2 regions of the Streptomyces sp. NPDC005494 genome follow, and region 1 is predicted to be linked to the other one. Evidence: riboswitches for the same ligand, from Rfam matches in the RefSeq annotation. Region 1 holds a riboswitch; the other holds the start of a gene.
The links. A riboswitch is a leader RNA that binds a small molecule or an ion and turns the genes downstream of it on or off. The one in region 1 is predicted to bind S-adenosylmethionine.

Region 1 (4,409 bases):
ACCCTCCGACAGGAGAGGGTGGCGTGCGCCGGAACGCGTCGACCGCGGCCGAATGTATCTGCCCAACTGCCCTCTGCAACAGGTCAATCGGACGAGAATTCTGGGCACACCTGAACGCCCGGAAGGGGGGAACTCGTGAGGATTTTGGGCAACTCGGGCCTGACAAAGGCCACTTATGGCGCAAGGAGCTCACGTACTTTGGCTGCTTCTTGACGCGGCCGGGCGCATTCTCATATGCGCGTGGCACGGGCGGCAGCGGGGACTTCCCCAACTGTACCGTGCTCAACCATGCAGAATGGCCCCCTCCGCTTCTCTCGCGGAGGGGGCCACCCCGGTCACACAACGCAGTCGGGACACCCGACCGGTCCGTCAGCCTCCGGCGACGGCCGGAATGATCGAGACGCCGGCGCCGTCCGGCGTGGCCGCGTCCAGACCGCCCTCGAAGCGCACGTCGTCGTCGTTGACGTAGACGTTGACGAAGCGGCGCAGCTTGCCCTGGTCGTCCAGGACACGGGCACCGATGCCCGGGTGGTTCTGCTCCAGGGACGCGATGACCTCGGAGAGGGTCGCCCCCTCGGCCGGGACCTCGGCCTGACCGCCCGTGTAGGTGCGGAGGATGGTGGGGATACGGACCTTGACGCTCATGTGGGTGCCTTCCTCGGGTCTGGGGTGGTCAGTTGGCGGCGGCGAGGCCGGCGTCCCGGAACGCGTCCAGGCTGGGCCGGATCGTCGCCGACAGGCCGGTCGTGGGGGCGACCGCGTCGAGCGTCTTCAGCCCGTCACCGGTGTTGAGGACGACCGTGGTGAGGGACGGGTCGAGCAGGCCGGCGTCGATCAGCTTCTTCGTCACACCGACCGTCACCCCGCCCGCGGTCTCCGCGAAGATGCCCTCGGTGCGGGCCAGCAGCTTGATCGCGTCCACGACCTGCTCGTCGTTCACGTCCTCCACGGCGCCGCCGGTGCGCCGGGCGATGTCCAGGACGTACGGGCCGTCGGCCGGGTTGCCGATCGCCAGCGACTTGGCGATGGTGTTCGGCTTCTGGGGCCGGACGACGTCGTGGCCCGCCTTGAAGGCGGTGGAGACCGGGGAGCAGCCTTCGGCCTGGGCACCGAAGATCTTGTACGGCTTGTCCTCGACGAGGCCGAGCTTGATCAGCTCCTGCAGGCCCTTGTCGATCTTCGTGAGCTGCGAACCGGACGCGATCGGGATGACGAGCTGGTCGGGCAGCTGCCAGCCGAGCTGCTCGCAGATCTCGTAGGCCAGGGTCTTGGAGCCCTCGCCGTAGTACGGCCGCAGGTTGACGTTGACGAAGCCCCAGCCCTCGCCGAGGGGGTCGCCGATGAGCTCCGAGCAGAAGCGGTTGACGTCGTCGTAATTGCCCTCGATGCCGACCAGTTCGCCGCCGTACACCGCGGCCATGACGACCTTGCCCTGCTCCAGGTCGTGCGGGATGAACACGCAGGAGCGGAAGCCGGCGCGGGCCGCGGCGGCGCCCACCGCGCCGGCGAGGTTGCCGGTGGAGGAGCAGGAGAGTGTGGTGAATCCGAAGGCGCGGGCGGCCTCGACGGCGATCGCGACGACACGGTCCTTGAAGGAGTGCGTCGGGTTGCCGGAGTCGTCCTTGACGTACAGGCCGCCGGTCACGCCCAGCTCGCGGGCGAGGTTGTCGGCCTTGACCAGCTTCGTGAAGCCGGGGTTGATGTTGGGCTTCTCGGCGACATCGGAGGGAACGGGCAGCAGCGGCGCGTAGCGCCAGATGTTGTTCGGACCCTCGGCGATGCGCTTCTTCAGCTCTTCGGGGGAGCCGCTCGGCAGGTCGTACGCCACTTCGAGCGGCCCGAAACAGGACGCGCAGGCGAAAAGGGGACCGAGCTCGAAACGCTCGCCGCATTCGCGGCAGGAAAGCGCTGCGGCGGGACCGAGGTCCACGGCGGAAGAATTGATGTCGGCTGCAACTGTCTGCACGGCCATGATGGCGGAGGCCCTTTCTCCTCATCTTCCTCGCGGCGTATTTCGCCACAAGACGGAATTGGCACCTTCCCCACCGTGACCTCGCGGTCGGCAGGAGGGTTGCCGGGACTTCAACGGGCCGTTCCCTCAGTCCCTCTGGATGAGCGCTATGGCACCGGACCATGGATCCGGGCGTTTATCCGCGGACCGACCCCGAGATGCGAGGGTCATCCGCGTTGTTCAAGACTGTAACCGAAGCACCGGACGATCGAGATAGTCGTCCGAACCGCGAGATGGATCACATACAGGGAGTACCGACCGTGCTGGAAGAGGTGGAACGCTGGCTGACCAGGCGTTCCTGGTCAGCCGCCGACCGCCCGCTCGACCGCCTCACGGCGGCGCGGGCGAGGGATCCGCACCGCTCCCGCGTCAGCGTCGTCCTGCCCGCGCTGAACGAGGAGGCGACGGTCGGCGCGATCGTCGAGGAGATCCGGCGCGAGCTGATGGAGAAGGTCCGGCTGGTCGACGAGCTGGTCGTGATCGACTCCGGTTCCACCGACGGCACCGCCGAGGCCGCCCGCCGGGCCGGCGCCCGGGTCGTGCACCGGGACTCCGTGCTCCCCCGGATACCCGCCCTCCCCGGCAAGGGCGAAGTGCTGTGGCGGTCACTGCTGGTGACCAGCGGGGAGATCGTCTGCTTCGTCGACGCCGACCTCAAGGACTTCTCGGCGGACTTCGTCTCCGGGATCGTCGGCCCCCTGCTGACCGACCCCACGGTGCAGTTCGTCAAGGCGATGTACGACCGCCCGCTCGGCGAAGCAGCAGGCCAGGGCGGCCGGGTGACGGAACTGGTGGCGCGCCCCCTGCTCAACCTGCACTGGCCGAGCCTGTCCGGCTTCGTCCAGCCGCTGGGCGGCGAGTACGCCGTGCGGCGCTCACTCCTGGAGCAGCTCCCCTTCCCGGTCGGTTACGGAGTGGAGCTGGGCCTGCTCGTCGACGCGCTGCACACGGTGGGACTGGACGCACTGGCGCAGGTCGACGTCGGCGTACGCAAACACCGCCACCAGGACGGCCAGGCCCTCGGCAGGATGGCCGCCACGATCTACCGCACCGCGCAGCAGCGGCTCTCCCGCGGATCCCTCGTACGGCCCGAGATCACCCAGTTCGAGCGGGGGCCCGGCGGATTCGTCGCGCACACCCATGCGGTGGACACGGAGGAGAGGCCGCCGATGCGGGAGATCGCGGAATACGCCTCACGCAACGCGGCGTAACGGTTCTCCGTGCGCCACTCCGCACACACATCACGTTTGGAGGGTTCCCGAACGGGCTAGGTTCGGGTACATGGTCTCCGAGCACGCTGCCCAGGTACTCGTCGCGTCCAACCGCGGCCCCGTGTCGTACGCACTGCGGGAGGACGGCACGCTCGACTCGAAGCGCGGCGGCGGCGGGCTCGTCTCCGGCCTCAGCGCGGTCGACGACAAGCTGTGGGTGTGCGCCGCCCTCAGCGACGGCGACCGCGAGGCCGTCCGGCGCGGCGTGTCCGAACCCGGCGTCCGGATGCTCGACATCGACGCGGACGTCCACGCCGACGCGTACAACGGCATCGCGAACTCCGTGCTCTGGTTCGTCCACCACATGATCTACCAGACGCCGGTGGAGCCCGTCTTCGACGCGGAGTTCCGGCGGCAGTGGGCCTCCTACGAGACGTACAACCGGGCCTTCGCCGAGGCGCTCGCCGAGGAGGCGGCCGAGGGCGCCGCCGTCCTGGTGCAGGACTACCACCTCTCGCTGGTCCCCGGCATACTGCGCGAGCTGCGCCCCGACCTGCGGATCGGGCACTTCTCGCACACCCCCTGGGCCCCCGTCGACTACTTCCGGCTGCTGCCCGACGACATCGGCGAGCAGCTGCTGAAGGGCATCCTGGGCGCCGACCGGGCCGCCTTCCTGACCCGGCGCTGGGCGGACGCCTTCATCGGCTGCTGCACGGAGATCCTCGGCGGCACCGGCCGTACCCGGATCGGGGCGCACGGGCTCGGCGCCGACGGGGACTTCCTTCGCCGCCGCTCCCACGAGGCGGACGTGGACGAGCGCATGGAGCTCCTCCGGGAGCAGGTGGGCGCTGACCGGCGCACGATCGTGCGGGTGGACCGCACCGAGCTCTCCAAGAACATCGTCCGCGGGCTGCACGCCTACCGGGCGCTGCTGGAGGAGCGGCCCGAATGGCGCGGACGCGTGGTCCACGTCGCCTTCGCCTACCCCTCCCGGCAGGACCTCGCGGTCTACCGCGACTACACGGCGGAGGTGCAGCGGGTCGCCGACGCCGTGAACGCGGAGTACGGCACGCCCGACTGGACCCCGGTCCTGCTCCACGTCGACGACGACTTCGCCCGCTCGCTGGCCGCCTACCGGCTGGCGGACGTCGCCCTGGTCAACCCGATCCGTGACGGCATGAACCTCG
Region 2 (4,409 bases), on a different contig from region 1:
GGGAGCGTCCGGGGCGATCTCCGCGGTGCTCGGCGCGTTCCTCTACCTCTTCCCCCGCGCCCGGGTCACCAGCCTCTTCCCCTTCCTGTTCTTCCTGCCGCTGCGCTTCCCCGCCTGGATCGTGCTCGTGTTCTGGTTCGTCCTGCAGTGGCTGGCGGCCCGGAGCGCGGGCAGCGGCCCGGGCGTGGCGTACCTCGCGCACGTCGCGGGCTTCGCGGCCGGGTTCCTCTACGCCTGGGTGCGTTTCCGGGGTGGTACTAGAGTGAAGTCTCCAGCCACGGCCACTGAGGGAGAAAGCCAGCCGTGATCACCGCGATCGTGCTCATCAAAACCAGCGTGGACCGGATTCCCGAGATCGCCGAGGCCATCGCGGCGCTGGACAGCGTCAGTGAGGTCTTCTCGGTCACCGGTACGTACGACCTGATCGCCATGGTCCGGGTGCCCCGGCACGACGATCTGGCCGACGTCATCCCGGGCCGCATCAGCAAGATCCCGGGTGTGGAGGCCACCGACACCCACGTCGCCTTCCGGACGTACTCGCAGCACGACCTCGAGGCGGCCTTCGCCATCGGTCTCGACGCCTAGTACGGCCGACGGCTCCGGCCGGGCGGGGGAGGTGCCTGCCTCCCCCGCCCGGCCGGAGCCGTGTCGTTTCCGTTCAGACCTGGGCCGCGCCGCGGTCGGGGACGCAGCGGCCGTCCTCGGTGCGGTAGGTCCAGCGGGCACCCTTGCCGACGAGCTCCCGGACCGCGCCCAGGAACCGCTCGACGTGCTCGTCCGGCGTACCCGCCCCGAAGCTCACCCGGATGGCGTTGAGCGACCGCTCCCCCGGCGCGGCCTCGGGCGCGCCGCACTCGCCCGGGTCCTGCGGCTCACTGCCGAGCAGGGTGCGCACCAGCGGGTGGGCGCAGAACAGTCCGTCGCGCACCCCGATGCCGTACTCCGCGGAGAGTGCCGCCGCGAAGTGCGAGCTGTTCCAGCCCTCGACCACGAAGGAGATGACGCCGACCCGCGGGGCGTCGTCGCCGAACAGCGAGAGCACCCTGACCTCGGGCACGTCGGCGAGGCCCTCACGGACCCGGGAGACCAGCTGCTGCTCCCGTGCGACGAGCCGGTCGAAGCCCGCCTCCGTCAGGGCCTTGCAGGCGGAGGCGATGGAGTAGACACCGATGACGTTGGGCGAGCCGGCCTCGTGCCGGGCGGCGGTGGTGTGCCACTCGACGTCCACGCCGCCGTCGGCGCGCCGGGCGACCTTGCGGGAGGCGCCACCGCCCGCGAGGTACGGCTCGGCGTCCCGCAGCCAGTCGGTACGGCCCGCGAGCACGCCCGAGCCGAAGGGCGCGTAGAGCTTGTGCCCGGAGAAGGCGACCCAGTCGACGTCCAGCTCCGCGATGTCCACCGGGTGGTGGGGCGCCAGCTGCGCCGCGTCGAGCACGATCCGCGCACCGTGCGCGTGGGCGGCGGCCGCGAGCTCCTTCACCGGCCACAGCTCACCGGTGACGTTGGACGCGCCGGTGACACAGACCAGCGCGGGGCGTGAGCTCGGGGAAGGGGCGCGGCCGGCGAGGGCCTTCTCCAGCGTGGCGACCGCCTGGGCGGGGGTGTGCGGGGCGTCGAGGTAGGTCACCCGGGCGTCACGCCACGGCAGCAGCGAGGCGTGGTGCTCGGTCTCGAACACGAACACCTCGCAGCCGGCGGGGAGCGCGGCGGCGAGCAGGTTGAGGGAGTCGGTCGTCGAGCGGGTGAAGACCACCTGGTCGTCCGCGCGGCAGCCGAGGAACTCCGCGACGGTCACGCGGCTGCTCTCGAAGAGGTCGGTGGAGAGCTGCGAGAGGTAGCCGGCCCCGCGGTGCACGCTGCCGTAGTACGGGGCGTAGGCGGCAACGTCGTCCCAGACCCGCTGGAGAGCCGGAGCACTGGCCGCGTAGTCGAGGGCCGCGTACGTGACATCTCCGCCCGTGACGAGCGGAACGGTGACATCCGCACCCAGAACCGGCAGCGGGGCACAAATGGACTGGTCGACGGCAGCGGTGGAGACAGACATGGCGAACTCCCGTAAGAGGCAGGCGAAATCCTCGCGCCGGCAGTCATGAAGAGACGCGGCAGCGCGTGGAGAGAGAAAAAGGGTGCGCGGAGAAGGGCGTTGAGCCCTATCGCATTCGCTTGCTCACAAGAGGCTCCCTGGGACCAGGACCCCAAGGGGTGGCATCCGACGATGCCGAGGGGCCCGCGCTTGCCGCAGACCTCGCTGCCTGCGGCCTGGTCTTCACCCGGGGCACCCCGCCACGGACGGAGGGTTGCCGGACAGCGGGCCGGGGCCGTAGTCGCTGTCACTCATGACCTGCGCAGCATCTTGCCACAACGGCCGCCACGCGCAGGGGCGCAGTCCGCGATGCGGACTGCGCCCTTCCTCACATCGGGTGCGCCGTCAGGCGTTGCTGGCCGCCACCCAGCGCTCCAGAGCCCGCTTGGCGGCGCCCGAGTCGATCGACTCCGCGGCCCGCACCATCTTGGCCGCCAGCTGCTCGTTCAGCGTGCCCTCGCCCTGGTCCGACGCGACCAGCGCGGCGGCGGAGTTGAGCAGCACCGCGTCACGGACCGGGCCGGTCTCCCCGTCGAGCAGCCGCCGGGCGACGTCCGCGTTGTACGAGGCGTCGGCGCCGCGCAGCGCCTCGACGGGCACCAGCTCCAGGCCGACGTCACGCGGGTCGAAGGTCTCCTCGCGCACGGCTCCGTCGCGGACGACCCAGACCCGGGAGGTCGCCGTGGTCGTCAGCTCGTCCAGGCCGTCGTCGCCGCGGAAGACCAGGGCCGAGTTGCCCCGGCCGGCCAGCACCCCCGCGACGATGGGCGCCATCTTCACGTCGGCCACCCCGATGGCCTGGGAACGCACCCGGGCCGGGTTGGTGAGCGGGCCGAGGATGTTGAAGGTGGTCTGGGTGCCGAGCTCCTTGCGGGCCTTGGCCGCGTACCGGAGAGCCGGGTGGAACTTCACGGCGAAGCAGAAGGTGATGCCCGCCTCCTCGGCGACGGCGACCACGCGCTGCGGAGTCAGCTCCAGGTTCACGCCCAGCTTCTCCAGCACGTCGGAGGCGCCGCTCGCCGAGGAGGAGGCGCGGTTGCCGTGCTTGACGACCTTGGCTCCGGCCCCGGCGACGACGATCGCCGACATGGTGGAGATGTTGACCGTCTTGGCCATGTCGCCGCCGGTCCCCACGATGTCGACCGTGTGGCCGGGCACGTCGATGGTGTGGGCGTGTTCGTACATGGCGCGGACCAGGCCCGTGACCTCGTCCACGGTCTCACCCTTGGCCCGCAGCGCCACGGCGAAGCCGGCGATCTGCACGTCGGTCGCCTCGCCGCTCATGATGCGGTCCATGGCCCACGCGGTGTCGTCCGCGCCCAGGTTCTCGCCGCGCAGCAGGGGGGTCAGCACGCCGGGCCAGGTACGGGCCGCCACGCTGTCGCCGCCGTCCGGGGTCACAACGTTCATGGTCCGCTCCTGGGTCCACAGCCGATACAAGGGTTGTCTCCCACCTTATCCAGGCCCCGGGACAGCGAAGAGCCCCGTCCATCGGATGGACGGGGCTCCTGCTGTGGCGTTCAGCTGAGGTGATCAGTGGTGGCCGTGGCCGCTGGTGATCTCCTTGTACTCCTCGGCGGTGGGCTTGGCGATCTGGTTGTCCTCGCCGTAGTAGCTCTTGCTGAGCCTGACCCGCAGCTTCTGGAGTGCCGACGGCTTGCGCTCGACACCGTTCGCGTCGACCGTCGGGCCGATCTCGAGCGGCTTGTACTGCTCGTGCGCGGTGAGCGTGTGCAGCTGCTCCGGACCGAGCGGCTCGTGGATCTCCACGAACTCACCGTGCGGCAGGCGCTTGATGGTGCCGGACTCGCGTCCGTGCAGCACCTTCTCCTTGTCGCGGCGCTGGAGGCCGAGGCAGATGCGCCGGGTGACGACGAACGCGAGGACCGGGCCGACGAAGAAGGCGATCCGTACGAACCAGCTGATGGCGTTGAGCGACAGGTGGAAGTGGGTCGCCCAGATGTCGTTGCCACCGCCGACCAGCATCACGAAGTAGATCGTGATCCAGGCGACACCCAGACCCGTACGGGTCGGAGCGTTGCGCGGACGGTCCAGGATGTGGTGCTCGCGCTTGTCCCCGGTGATCCAGGACTCGATGAACGGGTAGAGCGCCAGCGCCGCGAGGATCACACCGAAGAGGACCAGCGGGATCAGTACGCCCAGGACCAGCGTGTGGCCCCAGAGGTTGATCTCCCAGCCCGGCATCACACGGACGAAGCCTTCGGCGAAGCCCATGTACCAGTCCGGCTGGGCGCCCGTGGACACCTGGTCGGGACGGTAGGGGCCGAGTGCCCAGATCGGGTTGATCGTGGCGATCGCCGCGATG

Region 2: linked by a shared signal. The riboswitch ahead of ACFYQ6_RS01855 (aminotransferase class V-fold PLP-dependent enzyme) and the one ahead of thrC (threonine synthase) in region 1 are both predicted to bind S-adenosylmethionine.

The regions. Positions count from the first base shown of each region.
Region 1 covers NZ_JBIAJR010000005.1:173,773-178,181, reverse strand. The annotation lists gene ACFYQ6_RS17145 (MoaD/ThiS family protein) at 370-645, opposite strand; gene thrC (threonine synthase) at 674-1,972, opposite strand; SAM riboswitch class I at 1,991-2,118, opposite strand; gene ACFYQ6_RS17135 (glucosyl-3-phosphoglycerate synthase) at 2,272-3,222, shown strand; gene ACFYQ6_RS17130 (trehalose-6-phosphate synthase) at 3,293-4,409, shown strand, end outside.
Region 2 covers NZ_JBIAJR010000001.1:402,664-407,072, forward strand. The annotation lists gene ACFYQ6_RS01845 (rhomboid family intramembrane serine protease) at 1-307, shown strand, start outside; gene ACFYQ6_RS01850 (Lrp/AsnC ligand binding domain-containing protein) at 304-585, shown strand; gene ACFYQ6_RS01855 (aminotransferase class V-fold PLP-dependent enzyme) at 659-2,044, opposite strand; SAM riboswitch class IV at 2,225-2,342, opposite strand; gene trpD (anthranilate phosphoribosyltransferase) at 2,429-3,493, opposite strand; gene ACFYQ6_RS01865 (cytochrome bc complex cytochrome b subunit) at 3,617-4,409, opposite strand, start outside.